2 regions of the Paenibacillus sp. J23TS9 genome follow, and region 1 is predicted to be linked to the other one. Evidence: riboswitches for the same ligand, from Rfam matches in the RefSeq annotation. Region 1 holds a riboswitch; the other holds the start of a gene.

What was found. A riboswitch is a leader RNA that binds a small molecule or an ion and turns the genes downstream of it on or off. The one in region 1 is predicted to bind S-adenosylmethionine.
Region 2: it holds a riboswitch for S-adenosylmethionine, as region 1 does, so the genes downstream of both, KJS65_RS24780 (methionine ABC transporter ATP-binding protein) here and metA (homoserine O-acetyltransferase MetA) in region 1, are expected to answer to the same signal.

The regions. Positions count from the first base shown of each region.
Region 1 covers NZ_BOSG01000001.1:3,270,382-3,278,407, forward strand. The annotation lists gene KJS65_RS15260 (putative sporulation protein YtxC) at 1-107, opposite strand, end outside; gene mqnC (cyclic dehypoxanthinyl futalosine synthase) at 310-1,443, opposite strand; gene KJS65_RS15270 (aminotransferase class I/II-fold pyridoxal phosphate-dependent enzyme) at 1,671-2,849, opposite strand; gene KJS65_RS15275 (PLP-dependent transferase) at 2,842-4,029, opposite strand; gene metA (homoserine O-acetyltransferase MetA) at 4,069-5,004, opposite strand; SAM riboswitch class I at 5,122-5,244, opposite strand; gene corA (magnesium/cobalt transporter CorA) at 5,697-6,632, shown strand; gene KJS65_RS15290 (HRDC domain-containing protein) at 6,739-7,743, opposite strand; gene KJS65_RS15295 (DUF3055 domain-containing protein) at 7,943-8,026, shown strand, end outside.
Region 2 covers NZ_BOSG01000005.1:177,729-185,754, reverse strand. The annotation lists gene KJS65_RS24800 (NifU family protein) at 1-211, shown strand, start outside; gene KJS65_RS24795 (SDR family oxidoreductase) at 286-1,071, opposite strand; gene KJS65_RS24790 (MetQ/NlpA family ABC transporter substrate-binding protein) at 1,308-2,147, opposite strand; gene KJS65_RS24785 (methionine ABC transporter permease) at 2,292-2,960, opposite strand; gene KJS65_RS24780 (methionine ABC transporter ATP-binding protein) at 2,960-3,970, opposite strand; SAM riboswitch class I at 4,115-4,251, opposite strand; gene KJS65_RS24775 (Cthe_2314 family HEPN domain-containing protein) at 4,341-5,060, opposite strand; gene KJS65_RS24770 (COX15/CtaA family protein) at 5,398-6,351, opposite strand; gene KJS65_RS24765 (thioredoxin family protein) at 6,550-6,897, opposite strand; gene KJS65_RS24760 (DUF2515 family protein) at 7,028-8,026, shown strand, end outside.

The DNA.
Region 1 (8,026 bases):
GATTTGTACTTTTTATGTAAAACCTGATTCGCTTTCGATACCATGCGGCTATATTGCTCCGCTTCCTGCGGAGTGGAGGTTTGGGCTGCAATGCTGAACAGTTCCATGGAGTTCACTCCTTTCAAAATCCTTCTTACAAAGTATATGTCTATGCAGGGGGGATATACGGGAGTGATCAATGGAAAACAGACTAACATTTCTCAGGTTGAATCGACATGTTGTACATGACAGATACAGAAATAAGATGGGTTAAAAAAATCCCGCTTCAGCAGAAGCGGGATTGTAAAAACGGAGTATTAAAATAATGGATTAGTTCTGCATGACAAAATCGCGTTCAATCTCAGTTCCCTCTTCGAACACCTTCAAAATGTCGTAGCGGGTATTACGCTGTGCCGGAATTTTGCCTGCTTCGCGGATTAATTGCAGAATTGAAGCGATATTGACTTTATGCACCGCGCCTGCGGAAGAAACAACATTCTCCTCCATCATCGTGCTGCCGAAGTCGTTACAGCCGTAGCTGAGCGACAATTTGCCGACTTCAGGTCCCATCGTTACCCAAGAGGATTGAAGATTCGGAACATTATCGAGCACAAGGCGGCCAATCGCGACCGTTTTCAGATAAGCTTCCGGTGTTTCACGCTCACGCTTCAGGCTCGTATTGTCCGGCTGGAACGTAAACGGAATGAAGGCAAGGAAACCTTTAGAGTCATAGCCGTTAGCCACGCACTCATCCTGCGCCTCACGGACACGCAGCATATGCAGGGCACGCTCTTCCATCGATTCACCAAAGCCGATAACCATCGTTGCGGTTGTATTCATGCCGACTTTATGAGCCATCTGCATGACATCCATCCAATCGCGCCAGGTGCCTTTATGACGGCTGATTTTTTTACGAATGCGGTCATCCAGAATCTCGGCTCCTCCGCCAGGCAGCGAATCAAGACCCGCAGCTTTAAGCTCTCTCATAACCTCTTCCAAAGGGAGCCCGGATACTTCCTGCATTTTGCGAATTTCCGCCGGAGAGAAGGAGTGCATAGTAATATTCGGGAACCGCTGCTTGATACCACGAAGCAGATCCGTGTAATAACTGAATGGCAGGTCCGGATTCGTACCGCCCTGCATCAGGATTTCGGTTCCGTCTACATCCTCGGTTTCCTTGATTTTCTGAAAGATAACCTCGTCGTTCAGCAGGTACCCTTCGTTATGCCCCGGTCTGCGGTAAAATGCACAAAAGGTGCAAAAGGTATCGCATACGTTTGTATAGTTGACATTCCGTCCAATCACAAATGTTGTAATCGGATCCGGATGTTTTCTTTTCATCATGATATCGGCGGCATGGCCCATTTTTTCAATTTCGTCACTCTCAAACAGGGTCACGCTGTCTTCCAAATTCAGACGTTCACCCCGCAGCGCTTTGTCCAAGATCTGATTTACTGTGCTCATCTCCGGCAGCCTCCTTATCATATGGCAATTTTAAAAATTATATAGAACTTATTTCCTTAAACCATCCATACCATCTTATCATAATTTCCCTATGAGAAAAACTTCACTTTCTTTTTTCTCTTTTCTATTTTAGCTTAAATCCCGTCAGTCCAAGGATGTTCTATCCTCTTTTTCACAAAATAGACACAAAAAGAGAGCCCGCAAGAAAGCGGTGCTCTCAACATTCATTACCCTTGCAAAGCCTGATCCAGATCTGCGATCAAATCATCGATATCTTCAAGTCCAACGGAGAAGCGAAGCAAACCGTCCGTAATGCCGCGTTCAAGTCGAACCTCGGCAGGCATCGCTGCATGGGACATCATGGCTGGATAAGAAAGAATGCTCTCCACCGCACCCAAACTCACAGCCACGAGCGGAATGCTTACCTTATTCAGCACCTGTTTGGCGCGTTCGCCGGAGCCTACGTCGAAGGATACGACAGCTCCATAACCGGTAGACTGCTTTTCATGAACCTCACGGCCAGGATGATCCAGCAGACCAGGATAGTACACGTGATCAATGTCCGGGCGTCCCTTCAGCCAAGCAGCCAGTACAGCCGCACTTTGCTCACTATGGTTCATTCGTGCCTGCAAAGTTTTCATTCCCCGCATGAGCAGCCAGGAATCCTGCACTCCCAGCACAGTGCCCAGTCCATTCTGAAGCTGCTTGAGCTGTGTGCCAATGGAGTGAGTCCGCGCTACGGCCAGTCCTGCCAGCACATCACTGTGTCCCCCCAGAAACTTGGTGGCACTATGCAGCACAATATCAACCCCAAGCTCAATCGGCCGTTGGTAATATGGCGTCATAAACGTGTTATCCAGCATCGTCAGGAGATCATGCTCCTGTGCCCAGGAGGTAACCGCCGCAATGTCGGTAATTTTCAGGGTAGGATTCGATGGTGTTTCCATATAAACAGCCTTGGTATTTGGCTTCAAAGCTGCCTTAACCTGATCCAGATCCGTCATATCCACAAAGGTGCTTTCAATGCCAAGACGGCTCAGAATGCTGGTGAGCAAACGATATGTACCGCCGTATACATCTTCCGTCACAATCATATGGTCGCCTGCGGACAGCATCATGAAAGTGCTGGAGATGGCGGCCATGCCGGAGGAATAGGCAAACCCGCGAACTCCGCCTTCGAGCAGAGCGATGTAATCCTCAAGCACCTGGCGCGTCGGGTTGCCGGAACGGCTGTAGTCATGAACCGGAGGATTGAAAACATCCTCATGGTGAAAGGTTGAAGCCTGGTAGATCGGTACGCTTGATGCTCCGGTGGTGCTATCAATTTCGGAACCAAAATGCAAAAGCTTGGTTGCAAACTTTAATTTATTTTCATGGCTGTTTTGCTCTTTACCGTTATCACTCATGATGCTTTCCCCCTTCAATTTCCTCTATGGCAGCGTCCAGCGCCCCTCCGAGATCTGCAATCAAATCATCGATATGTTCAATACCGACCGAGAATCGCAGCAGTCTGTCGTCCACGCCTACCGCTTTACGAATTTCTTCTGGAATATCCGCATGGGTTTGAACAGCCGGATAGGTCATCAGAGATTCCACTCCACCCAGACTTTCGGCAAATGCGATCAGCTGAATGTGGCGGAGAATGGGCTCCACATAGCTGGCATCCTTCACTTTAAAGGAGAAAATTCCCGTATTCCCGCTGGACTGCCTGTTTTGAATATCATGCCCCGGGTGATCCGGGAAAGCCGGATGAAACACTTCGTCAACTGCAGGATGTGTCTTCAGGAATTCAGCAATCACCTTGGCGTTACTCTCATGCCGCTCCATCCGCAGCGCAAGGGTCTTCATCCCTCTCATCAGCTGATAAGAATCACTGGCTCCCAGTACAGCGCCGATAGAGTTATGCAGAAAGAACATTTCTTCCGACAGCTCTTTACCTTTGGTCACAATCAGACCTGCCAGCACATCATTGTGCCCGCCCAAATACTTGGTTGCGCTATGGATGACAATGTCGGCTCCAAGCTCGATCGGACGCTGGAAGAACGGCGTAAGCAGCGTGTTGTCCACAATGGTCAGCAGCTGATGTCGCTTGGCCCAGGCTGCAACCTTTTCGATATCCGTGATCATCATCAATGGATTCGTTGGGGTCTCAATAAATACTGCCTTCGTTTCCGGACGTCTGCATTTCTCGAGTTCATCCAGGCTATTCGTATCGATGTATGTCGCAGCAACACCGAATTTTGAAAAGATTCTTTCGAGCATGCGGTATGTACCACCATACAAATCCAGGGATACTATCAGATGGTCACCTTGCCCGAACAATGAAAAGATGGTTTGCAGCGCCGCCATACCGGAGCTGCACGCAAAACCGGCGTCTCCAGATTCCAGCTGCGCAGAAGCATCTTCCAGAACTTTACGGGTCGGGCTCTTCGTTCTTGCATAATCAAACCCCGTGCTTTGACCAAGCTTGGGATGACGGAACGCTGTCGCCTGATAAATCGGAAAATTCACTGCTCCAGTCGCCGGATCTTCGAGCGAGCCAATCTGTGCAAGTCTACTTTCAATGTTTAATGGTTTCTTCTCCATAAAGGTCTCCCCCATATTCTCTTTTAATGGATGCTTTGATCAGATCTGCGGCCAAACTTCTGCAGCCTCTTCAATGTCATAAGGTGTTTCCTGATATACATAGTAATTCAGCCAATTAGAGAATAATAAGTTTGCATGGGCCCGCCATACCGTAGGAGGAATCCTAGTCGGATCATCATTCGGGTAATAATGCTTAGGAATTTCCATCTCCATGCCCTTGGCAATATCGCGTTCATACTCCCATTTCAGGGAATACGGATCATATTCTGAATGGCCCGTCACGAAAATCTGTTTGCCGTCTTTGGTAGCCACCAGATAAATTCCTGCTTCCTCGGATTCCGACAAAATTTCCAGCTCATCAATGATCTCGATGTCCTCGCGCCGTACTTCTGTATGACGGGACTGGGGTACATAAAAGACTTCATCAAATCCGCGCAAAAGCTTGACGTTTTGCTGATTAGTCGTGTGTGGAAATACGCCGAAGCATTTTTTCGCCAGATCCCATTTCGGAACACCAAAATGATGATACAATCCTGCCTGCGAGGCCCAACAGATATGCAGCGTCGAGGTGACATTGGTTTTGGACCAATCCATAATTTCCTGAAGCTCATCCCAGTAATTCACATCTTCAAAATCCATCTGCTCCACGGGAGCACCGGTAATAATCATGCCGTCAAAACGGCGGTGGCGCACCTCGTCAAACGTCTTATAAAAAGCCTCAAGATGCTCCTGAGAGGTATTTTTGGATGTATGCGAGCTTGGATGCAGCAGCGTGATCTCGACCTGTAGCGGTGAGTTGCCCAGAAGGCGCAGCAGCTGCGTTTCGGTCGTTTCCTTGGTCGGCATAATGTTCAGGATCGCGATCCGCAGGGGACGGATATCTTGATGGTAAGCCTTGCTGTCATCCATCACGAAAATATTTTCTCCGCTTAGAATCTCTTTGGCCGGCAGGGTATCCGGAATTTTAATCGGCATGATTCAACACTCCTTTTTTGTTAAGGTGGCGAAAATCATTCGGGGAGCAAGGTGTATATAACAAAAAATGACCTTCTCATTGCATAGAGAAAGGTCATCACGTTAATTCATACGCCTCTCTCATCTGTCAGGAAACAGCTGCTAGCTGCATCATGTTCCTGCAAGAATTAGCACCGTGCGTAACATACGCCGGTTGCCGGGTTTCATCGGGCTAGTCCCTCCACCTGCTCTTGATAAGATTTCGCAATATTAAATTTTGATTTAAATATGGATCATGTTCCTTACTTTAATTCATTATCCTATCCTTCGTCAAGATGCTCACGGTCAGACCTTAAATTTTTTCTTCACCTATTTCCAGCCTTTGTCATACGCTGTAAGCGGGATCGCCGGGCGAGCCATTTTCTTCTTGAAAGGTCCATGGCCCGGCGTTATACTAGACAAGTGTTTAAACCTATATGACAGAGGTGACATGTAAGATGGAAGGCGACCCGAGCCCGAAGCTGAATGCAAATGAACACAACTGCATAGAACTGATATCAGCTTGCCGGCATAGGGAAGTTTTCGTTGCTTTTGTCAATGTACTCCTTCTCTAACCCTCTATTTCCGGCCGGTAATGCTGATTTCTTTCCTGTGCTCTAAACAAGCGTTTCCCTGATCATGCATCGCGTGAGGGGATGGAGGAGTGAAATCATATGAAAATCCGGTTGGTGAACGACGGCGTTTTCAGCCCGATCGACGACATTCAAACCGCACTAACAGCCCCACCCGCAGGATTCTACTGGATCGATGCGGATGTTGACGACCTTACCCTATTGCAGCCTTTGTTTTCCCTGCATGATTTGGCGGTGGAAGACTGTCTGAGTGAGGAAGAACAGCGTCCCAAGATCGAAATTTACGAAAGCCACTATTTTATCGTTGTAAGCTCTATACGTTTTGATGACGAGGAAATTTTCATGCGTGCACTCAACGTCTTTTTGGGCCGCCATTTTATCATTACGGTGACCAAGCAAAAGATTAATGAGCTGCGCTCTCTTAAGCCGATTTTATGGGAACAGGAAGTCAGCACACCGGACCGCTTTTTATATCTGCTGATTGACTTGGTTGTGGACAATTACTTTACAGTCGGCGACCGGATCGAGGCCAAGATTGAGAAGCTGGAAGAAGACATCCTGATGCATACGAAAAAATCCCATCTGAATGAAATCATCGGTTTGCGCAGCGAGATTTTATGGCTGAAAAAGGTATTGGTCCCTCAGAAGGAAGTCATCAATACTCTGAATAAAAGAGATCTCCGGCTGATTGATGATCAGCTGCAAAAATATTTCAGCGACATTTACGAAAATGCCGTGAAGATTTCCGAAAACTTTGACACATTCCGCGATCTGATGGGTAACCTTCGTGAGGCCTACCAATCCAGTATCGCCAATCGTGCCAACGAAATCATGCGTGTTTTTACTGCCATTACGACGATATTCATGCCGTTGACCGTTATTACCGGGATTTACGGGATGAACTTTGATTATATACCTGAAATACATTGGAAGTACGGCTATTACTCCATCATCGGCGTCATGGTTTTGCTTGGCATCAGCATGGTGCTCATATTCCGGAAAAAGGACTGGATCTGAAAGAATTCGGATTCCCACGTACAAAGGACGAAGTTATGCTTTTAACAATAAAAGCTACTTCGTCCTTTTTGCGTTTCCAAGATGCCTCGACTCCAGCCGCTCCTGATTATCCCGCGTTTCTTCTGCTCTCGCCTTCCCTGCGGAAACGCATCCGGATCAGACGCAAACGTTCATAGCGCAGCTCCATCACAGAACCTGCCGCTGCTTCCTGACCGTATACCCGTTGCAGGATTGGCTTCAAAAGCCCATCACCCAGTTCTTCGAAGGCGTTCCAGACCTCTGACTGTTCTGACTGCGGCATCTCCTGCAGTTCTCCTGCGATCAAAGGATCCACATCATAGCCTTCCTTCTCCAACTGTTCCAGCGATTCCACCAGCTCACGTCTTGTCAGACTGCTTTCCTGCTCCATCTGCTCCAGACGTTTGCCTTCACTAATGCCTCTTAGCAGCATTTGCTTGGTCCGGTATTTATCCAGGTCCTGCTTGTATTTCAGCTCCTTCTGCTTGTAAACCCAGGATTCATAAGTATGCTCATCCAGCATGTCCAGAGCCCAGTCCAGCGGGAAGCTATGGCTGCGCGCATGGCCTGAAGTCAAGTTCAGAATATCCGCTCCATATTCCACAGCCTTGTTCTCTCCTACGCCCGGAAGCTGCAGCAGCTCTTCCAAAGTCATCGGTATAAAAGTACTGATGAGTCTTAGAAGCCTGTTGGTCGCAATGAAATAGGGTGCCTTTCGTTCTGACGCTGCTTTTTTGCGTCTCCAGGCACATAGCTCATTGTATAGCGCCTCTTGGTAGTTCAGTTCACTGTAGCAGTAGAGCTTCTGGATGGGCTGGCTTCTCCCCTTCTGACCCTCCTCATCAAGCAGCATGCCATCGATTAATGGCCTGAAGCCTTGACCAAGCCTAACCGCGAGCTCATGTCGGTAAATGTATAGCATTTCATTCCACGAGCCGCCTTCATACCAAATGTTTTCCTGAACCTCCCCGCTGCTATGCATATCCCTCCAGCCCAGTTTCCAAGCACCTTCGGCTTCTCCAATCCATACTTCTGCCTTGCTTTCGTCGCCCCCGCTTTCCTTGACCAAACGATTCATAAAAACAATCTGCATTCTTGTGACCTCCATCATAAAATCAGCACAACAAAAAGCACCTCTCTTAAAATGCAAGAGAGGTGCTTCCCCGAAATAAGATTATGCTGTTATTCAAGATCATACCACATCATCATAATTGGTCAATGAAAAACTGTGATTTTTGCTTTATAATAACAGGAAGATGAAACCTTTAGATTCAAGGAGTGATATGAACAGCATGCCTCAGCATGGAGAACTGGATTTTTTAGCGGACAGCACAGAGCAGACCTCTACAAGGTTTGTCACTTTTCTGGGCCCATCC
Region 2 (8,026 bases), on a different contig from region 1:
TGTAGCAGAAGTGCTGGATAAGCTTCGTCCGTTCCTTCAGCGCGATGGCGGTGACGTGGAACTGGTTGACGTTGAAGACGGCATCGTGAAATTGAAATTGATGGGTGCCTGCGGCAGTTGCCCAAGCTCCACTATTACACTCAAAGCCGGGATTGAACGGGCCCTCGTTGAAGAGGTTGAAGGCATCAACGATGTTATCCAAGTATTCTAATCCCATTCAATAACCTGCAATACACAAGAGACCTGCACTTCGTTATGAAGCGCAGGTCTCTTTTTTGGTGTTTCCTATGATTTGGGGTTCGCCGGTTCAATCCATGGACGGATGGGATCCAAACCGCCCGAGATATCCATAATATTCCCCGTAATAAAATCCGATTCATGCAGACATAAATATCGTATCACCCTGGCGATATCTTCCCCGCTCCCAGGCCTTCCTCGTGGCGTCTCCCGATCCACTAAGCCAGAAACCTCGGCAATCGATTTTTCCTTGTTGTCCCCGCGGATATCGCCGGGACAGACCATGTTAACGGTGACACCGAAAGGAGCCTCCTCCACCGCCAATGTTTTTGTAAAAGACACAAGCCCTGTTTTGGCAGCAGCATAGACTGCTCGATGCGGCCAGGCTCTGGCTTCTGCTGCATGGCCGTATCCGAAATGGATGATTCGCCCCCACTTTTTATGACGCATAGCAGGCAGCACCAGATGATCCAGCAGCATCGTGCCTACCAGATTTCCCTGAATCAGCGACAGAATTTCCTCCTTCGTGTATTCGGAGAATAATCTCCGTTCACGAATAAAAGGGCCCGCATTATTCACTACGATATCCGCACTACCGAGCCGGGATTCCACCTGTCGTACCAGTTCTTCAATCTGGGCCGCATCGGAGATATCTGCCTGAACAGCGATGCAGCGGACTCCAAGCTCCTGGATCCTTTGCTTGAGCTCTTCCGCCTCCTCCTGACTGTGAACATAATTGAGTGCGATATCGCAGCCCTGCTCTGCCAGCGTAAGCGCGGTCGTTTTCCCGAGACCCTTCGCGCTTCCCGTTATAAGAGCTACTTTGTCCTTCAACATGATTCCTCCTCTCCAACCGGATGCCTTATTTTCCGTATATTCCCCAATCCATTTATATGCCAAAATCATTCATTCATATGTAGTCCCACATTTTCTAGTATAAAAGATTTATTTGAGCCCCACAACTTGCATCCCCTCTGGCTTCAAGGTATTGCCTGCTTTCATGCAAAAAAGATCCACGGGCAATAACGCCCGCGGATCTTTTTATAAACATACGTGATAATGCATGTTGCTTAAAACGCCGGAATAACAGCGCCTTTGTATTGATCTTCAATGAATTTTTTCACATCGTCAGAGGTCAGGGCAGCAGCCAGCTTCTTAATGGCATCCGAATCCTTGTTATCCGGACGAGCAACCAGGATGTTGGCATAAGGGTTATCCTTGCCTTCCATGAACAATGCATCCTTTAGAGGGTCAATGCCAGCATCAAGAGCATAGTTCGTGTTGATTACAGCCAGATCGAATTCGGACAATTGACGCGGCAGCATCGCAGCATCGGATTCTTTGATTTTAATGTTTTTCGGATTTTCGATGATGTCACTAACTGTAGCTTGGATCATGTTATCTTCTTTCAGTTTGATAAGGCCATTTTGAGCAAGCAGGCTCAGCGCACGTCCGCCGTTTGTTTTGTCGTTCGGAATACCGACAACAGCGCCATTGGGAAGCTCATCAACCGATTTATGCTTTTTGGAGTAAGCTCCCAGCGGTTCCACGTGAACGGCTACTACAGGCACCAGATCCATTTTACGGGTGCTGTTCTCATCATCCAGGTAAGGTTTATGCTGGAAGAAGTTCGCATCAAGCTGCTTCTGGAATGTCTGTACATTTGGCTGTACGTAATCGGAGAACTCTTTAATTTCAAGCTTCACGCCTTCTTTTTCAAGTGCGGGCTGGATATGCTTCAGAATTTCCGCATGTGGTACAGCCGTTGCTCCGACCGTCAATGTTACTGTTTTAGCTTCCGTACCTTTGTCTCCACCGGCAGCAGGCTTTTCGTCAGCATTTTTATTACCGCATGCAGCCAGTGCCACCACCAGAACCAAGCTAAGCAAAGCAAACAATCCTTTTTTCATTGTAAATCCCCCTTAAGTTTATCTTTTTAATATGATTTATTCGCGGAAAGCCTCCCGCATGTGTTTTTCTTGCGTGAAAAACCATGCATGCGGAAGATTTCCTATAACATCCGAATATCGGATGACACTACCTTAGTTTTGTTACTATTTGCGTGTAAAATGCTTGACGAGCCGGTCGCCGGCCATCTGCAACAGCTGTACGAGAATGATCATAAACAACACGGAGATGATCATCACTTCATTCTGGTAACGGTAGTAACCATAGCGGATGGCCAAATCGCCAAGCCCGCCTCCGCCAACCATGCCAGACATTGCAGTATACGAGACCAGCGTAACGATAGTAATCGTAATCCCGGCGAACAGTCCGGGTCTTGCTTCCGGAAGCAGCACCTTCATGATGACCTGCCAGGTGGATGCTCCCATCGACTGTGCCGCCTCCAGCACACCCCGATCCACCTCGCGCAGCGAGGTTTCCACCAGTCTCGCAAAAAACGGGGCAGCCCCGATGACGAGCGGCGGAATCGTTCCGAGCACCCCGTAGGATACGCCGACGATCGATACCGTGATCGGTATGAGCGCCACGATCAAAATGATAAACGGCACGGACCGAAGAATATTCACGATTATAGACAGGACAGTGTACACGGTGCGCACCCAACCGCTGCTTGAGCGCGAGCTCTGATACAGCACCACGCCCAGCGGCAGGCCCAGAAGGAAGGTGAAGATGGCCGAAGAGACGAGTATTTTGAGCGTATCCAGACTGGCAACGCCAATCTCATTCCAGTCCAATGATGAAAAATCCAGTCCCCACATCAGTCAAGCACCTCCACATCAAGGCCTTCCGCAGTAACCCTCTGGATTGTCTTCTCCATTTGTTCCGGGTCCCCTTCCAGACGGACAATCAACTGACCATATGGAATATCCTTAATTTTCGAGATGGTTCCCTGCAAAATAGCGAAGTCCACTCCTGTCTCCCTTGCTGTCCTGGACAGAATCGAGTCATATGTTTTCTGCCCCAGAAAGGTAAGCTTGCAGAGGCGGGATGAACCGTCATGCGGAGCATCCAGCGCAAGCTGCGCTGATTCCCCCGCCTGTCCCAGGATAAATTCCCGGGTAACCGGATGCTTCGGCTTCAGGAACACGTCCGTTACGGCTCCCTGCTCCACGATGCCTCCTTGATGAATGACAGCCACCCGGTCGCATATGCTCTGGATGACATGCATTTCATGTGTAATGAGGACAATGGTCAGGTGGAATTTTTGATTAATATCCAGCAGCAATCTCAGAATCGAATCTGTTGTTTGCGGATCCAGCGCAGAGGTTGCTTCGTCACATAGCAGCACCTGTGGATCACTGGCTAGCGCGCGGGCGATACCAACCCTCTGCTTTTGTCCACCGGACAGCTGCGCCGGATATTTATCCTTGTGGTCTTCCAGCCCGACGAGCTGCAGCAGATCATTCACCTTTGCTGCAAGCTTTTCCTTATCCATATGAGCCAGCCGAAGCGGAAAAGCAATATTTTCGTACACAGTCGCTGAGCTCAACAGGTTAAAATGCTGGAAGATCATTCCGATTCCTCTGCGCTTGCTTTGCAGCTGCTGCTTGCTGAGCTTCGTCAAATCCACTCCATCCACCCAAACCTCGCCAGAAGTCGGCCGTTCAAGCAGATTCATACAGCGGATCAGTGTGCTTTTACCGGCACCGGAATGACCGATGACACCGAAAATTTCCCCTTTTCGAACGGACAGATCAAGGCTGGATAAAGCTTCAGTCGTTTTCGCGCCTTTGCCGTATTTCTTTGTTACCTGTTTCAACTCTATCAATCCGAAGCTCTCCTTCCCTGAGCCTTTTGAACAAGACCCTGTATAGCATCTATCGCTTTCAATCGTCCCAAGACGGTAACAGACAAAATAAAAAGCCCTCTTGACGGAATCAAAAAGGGCTCTTCGTATACGAAGTCGCTTCCTTTCTCATCTGCCAATCCGCAGGATCTACCTGCAGTTGTAGGAATTAGCACCATGTCATTTCAGAATTGGCTGTTGCCGCATCTCAAATCGGTTGCCGGGCTTCATCGGGCCTGTCCCTCCGCCTCTCTCGATAAGAAAAAACGTATGCAATTAAAAGTTACATTTTCATGATTTTCAGTATAATAACTTTTTCTTTCTTTGTCAAAAGGAAAATTGTTGAACGTCTTTATACCTGCATGCCCTTTTTGGCCCAGAGCTCATTTGCATACTTATAAGCGGCAATCAGAGATTTGCATATCATATCAAGTCCTTGTTTCAGATCATCCAGATGCTTATCCAGATCTTCCAGCTCAACCTTATCATGCAAACCCTGATGCCGCTGCCACAAATCATCCTGCATTTCTGCATTCATATAGTGGATCTCCGCATTGCGCCGCTTGCGCAGCACATTCAGGGAGCTCCGGTAGTCATTTTTGATTCCGATGAGTGCTTCGGCCAGCTTTTGATGACTTTTGAGATAATCAAACTGTCTCAGTACCGTAAAATAAGAATAATGCGCTTTTACTTTTGACGTATGCAGATCAAACATATCATTCAGAACCGTACCAAGCTTATCCAGAATAGAAAAGACGCGGATAAAACCATTTTTATAAAAATAGACGTATCTGGCGTACTCACTTTGTTCTTGAATGTTCATGTCATCAACGAATCCTGCTTTAACCGACTTGCGGAAATAGCAAGCTGCGTAATAGCTTTGTTCAAGTTCATCCAGTGAAGAGACCAAGCCGCGCGTCCAAATCTCCAGCTTGCGGAAATCATGACTGGGATCATCGTTTTTCTCCATCTCCCTTTGCAGCAGCTGGATCGTTTGAAACATCGTTTCAATCGCTTCCTCAAGCAGCCCGTTATTTTGACGGGGCATTTCTCCAAGCATTGTTCGCAGCATAGACATTCTCTCCCTGCATTATATTTGCGCAAAAACTATTTCATCTGTAAATATCAGATGATTATGTAGGCCCGACATATCTTTATTTCGTCATATTACAATATAAACAACTCGGGTTCCGGATTAAACTTCTCTAAAACAATTTCCATAACGTTTCATAAGAACTTGTAGTCTATAGGTTCTTTTGCAACAGCGGCTGCGCTGCAAGTATATGCCTGCTCATAGCATGTCCTTAAGTAAACTCCATTCATTCGAGTTGTCCTAAATGCCTGAAGCTGCAAACAAAGTCCCCGAATACGCTTCGTGGACTTTGTCGATGTTGCTTATTCCGTTAAAACTACTTGATGGATGCTTCTAATGGTTCAACAGACTCTCTTCCAAGCTGCCATACGCGTACGCTCAAGTAGCATAATACGCCGAACAACGAAGAAATCAGCAAATTATGAAGCAGAGCCGCGAAGATATACAATTCAGGCTTGCTCAGTGTAAAGACAATTCCAGCGCCGCTGAATACCTGCAGCAGGCACAAAACAGCCGCCGAAGTTCCGAGGCTCCAAAGCTCACGGCTGCCTTTATGCAGTTTGTAAGCAAAGTACGCCAACACAATGATCGCGATAAACAAAAGCAGTGCGGCCAGCCTGTGTACGAATGCGATAGCTACGCTGCCCGTCAGTTCCGGTACCAGCTTGCCGTTGCATAGCGGCCAGCCTGAACAGCCTCCCGCCGAGCTCGTATGGCTTACATAAGCCCCGACATACACCACCATATACGAATAGATCGTGACTATCCAGACATAGTTCCGGAAAGCCAGACTGACCGGAGAACGCTCCTCCCTGAAGGTTGAGTGCTTATCCTTATCCATTTTCCGGGCTCCAAGCGCCAGCATCAGAGAGCTGGCAAAAGCAATCAAGGAGAAACCGAAATGCAGCGCAAGCACCGCAGAGGATTGGTCATACACAACAGCCATTGCCCCCATAAGGGCTTGTACTAGTACAAAGATGAGTGTCAGAACGGAGTACGTTCGCAAATCCTTGCGGTTTTTAGCGAATAGCCAGAAGGCCACGACAACGGCTACAGAAGTTAACCCTGCCAGACCGCTGACCAAACGATGGGAATATTCAATTAACGAAGCAATGGTATGCGCGGGAACAAATTGCCCCCGGCACAAAGGCCACTCATGGCCGCAGCCTAGACCTGAGTCCGTTTTGGTTACGACAGTCCCGCCGAAAGTCGCAAAAAACATAACAAAAAAGGTCAGGTAGCTGAGCCATTTCAATTGTTTGGTATTCAAGATTCTCTCACCTGCAGCTCAAATTAAAAACGCTCCATCTGTACTGAAGCGCTCCGTATATTTACCAATCTCATCTATTATACCTGATAAGTTATCATGGAATATACCCACTTTGTGACAAAATCCAAAGAAAACGCATTCTGTTTGCATAATAAGACAATGACACCGCGCTTGCCGAGGCAAGCGCGGTGCATCTTTTTAATATTTATGAATCGTTCTGTACACGTCCAATGCCTGCTGCAGGAAGCCTTCAATTTCCTCCCGTGATTTGCGCAGCTTATTGACAAGGCGCACAAGCTCACGTCCGTCGGAGAAAGCCACAAAGCTCGGAATACCAAGGATGTTCAGTTCTTGACTGACATCTTCAACTTTGTCCACATCCACTTCCACAAGCGTCATGTCGTTGGCGAATTTCGTTTCGACATCCGGCATGAATGGATCCATGAATTTACAATCTCCGCACCAATCGGCTTTGAAAATAGCGACGGTTAATCGTGGAGATTGAATCGCAACTTGAAATTCGGCTTTAGAAGTAATTTTTTGCATCTATGATCAGTCCTTTCTGAACATTTCTTGTCCAATTCTTACTTTAGTGAATCAAAATAAAGAGTGGAAGTCAAATTTTTGAGCCATACTGTGACTAAGATCATTTCACACCGGAAAGGAAGATCCGTCCATGGCGGAGAAGGCGGAAGGACATTCTACATTCCAGGGGTTTATCCGGCTCGCAAAAACGCTGCCTCAGACAGCTGCAGAAGCGCTCAAAGGAAAATATGCCTGCTGGAAAGCATCGCAGCTTCTGATCAAGGAACGCAGGCCGTTCGGCTGGAAGGAAACAGCCGCCCATAGCATTCGCGACCAACTCGACAAATTGCTTAGCGACCGGAACCGTATACGTGATAGTGCATTCGGCAAAGAAGAAGCTGCGGCTCCGCTCTCGCCAGAGGACCGGGATATCGTGCAGAGCATCCGTGAGTCTGTTCTCGATGCCAATCGCAGCAATATTACACGAACTGAAGCGTACTATGACTGCTACCGGGAATTTCCCGAGCTGCATTGGTCGTTCCTCGCCCATATGGTGTCCCGTAACGCGGGCTGGAATATGACTGATCTCAAGGGCGGTTTGCTGTCGGATGTGGTCACAGACCAGCTTCGCGAGGATATGTATCAGATGCTAGAGCGCAGCAACGCCCTGATTTTTCTGGATGCCTACCCGCAGCTGCTTCTCTACACACACAGCCGGAAGCTTGGAAGAAGCCTGTTTCATCTTCTGCCCGAGTTTCGCGTCTCCGCTTTTATGCGTCCGTTCTGGGAACGTTTCTGGATCGAACGCGACAGCGCGCTCCTCGCCGTCGGTCTTATTATTAACGAGCAGAACTATATCGAGGGCAGAGTCATTCAAAACAGCTATTTTCAAAAAAACATTCTGCGCAGCGCTGTATTTACACTTCATAGCAGGTTTCAAATGAATCAGATTATTTTTCCGATGCTCGTACACCATTCAGATCCGGCTGCCGACGGAGTTGTTCAGAATGCTGCTGTTTCCCTATATGAAGAAGCGGAAGAAAGACCTGAAAAAGGTGAAGCCGGACCCAACAGCAGCCGCGGCATGGTCGGCCTGATTCTGGAGCGTTTCTCAAATCTGGAGGAACGGATTGCCTTCGGAAAGGCTTTA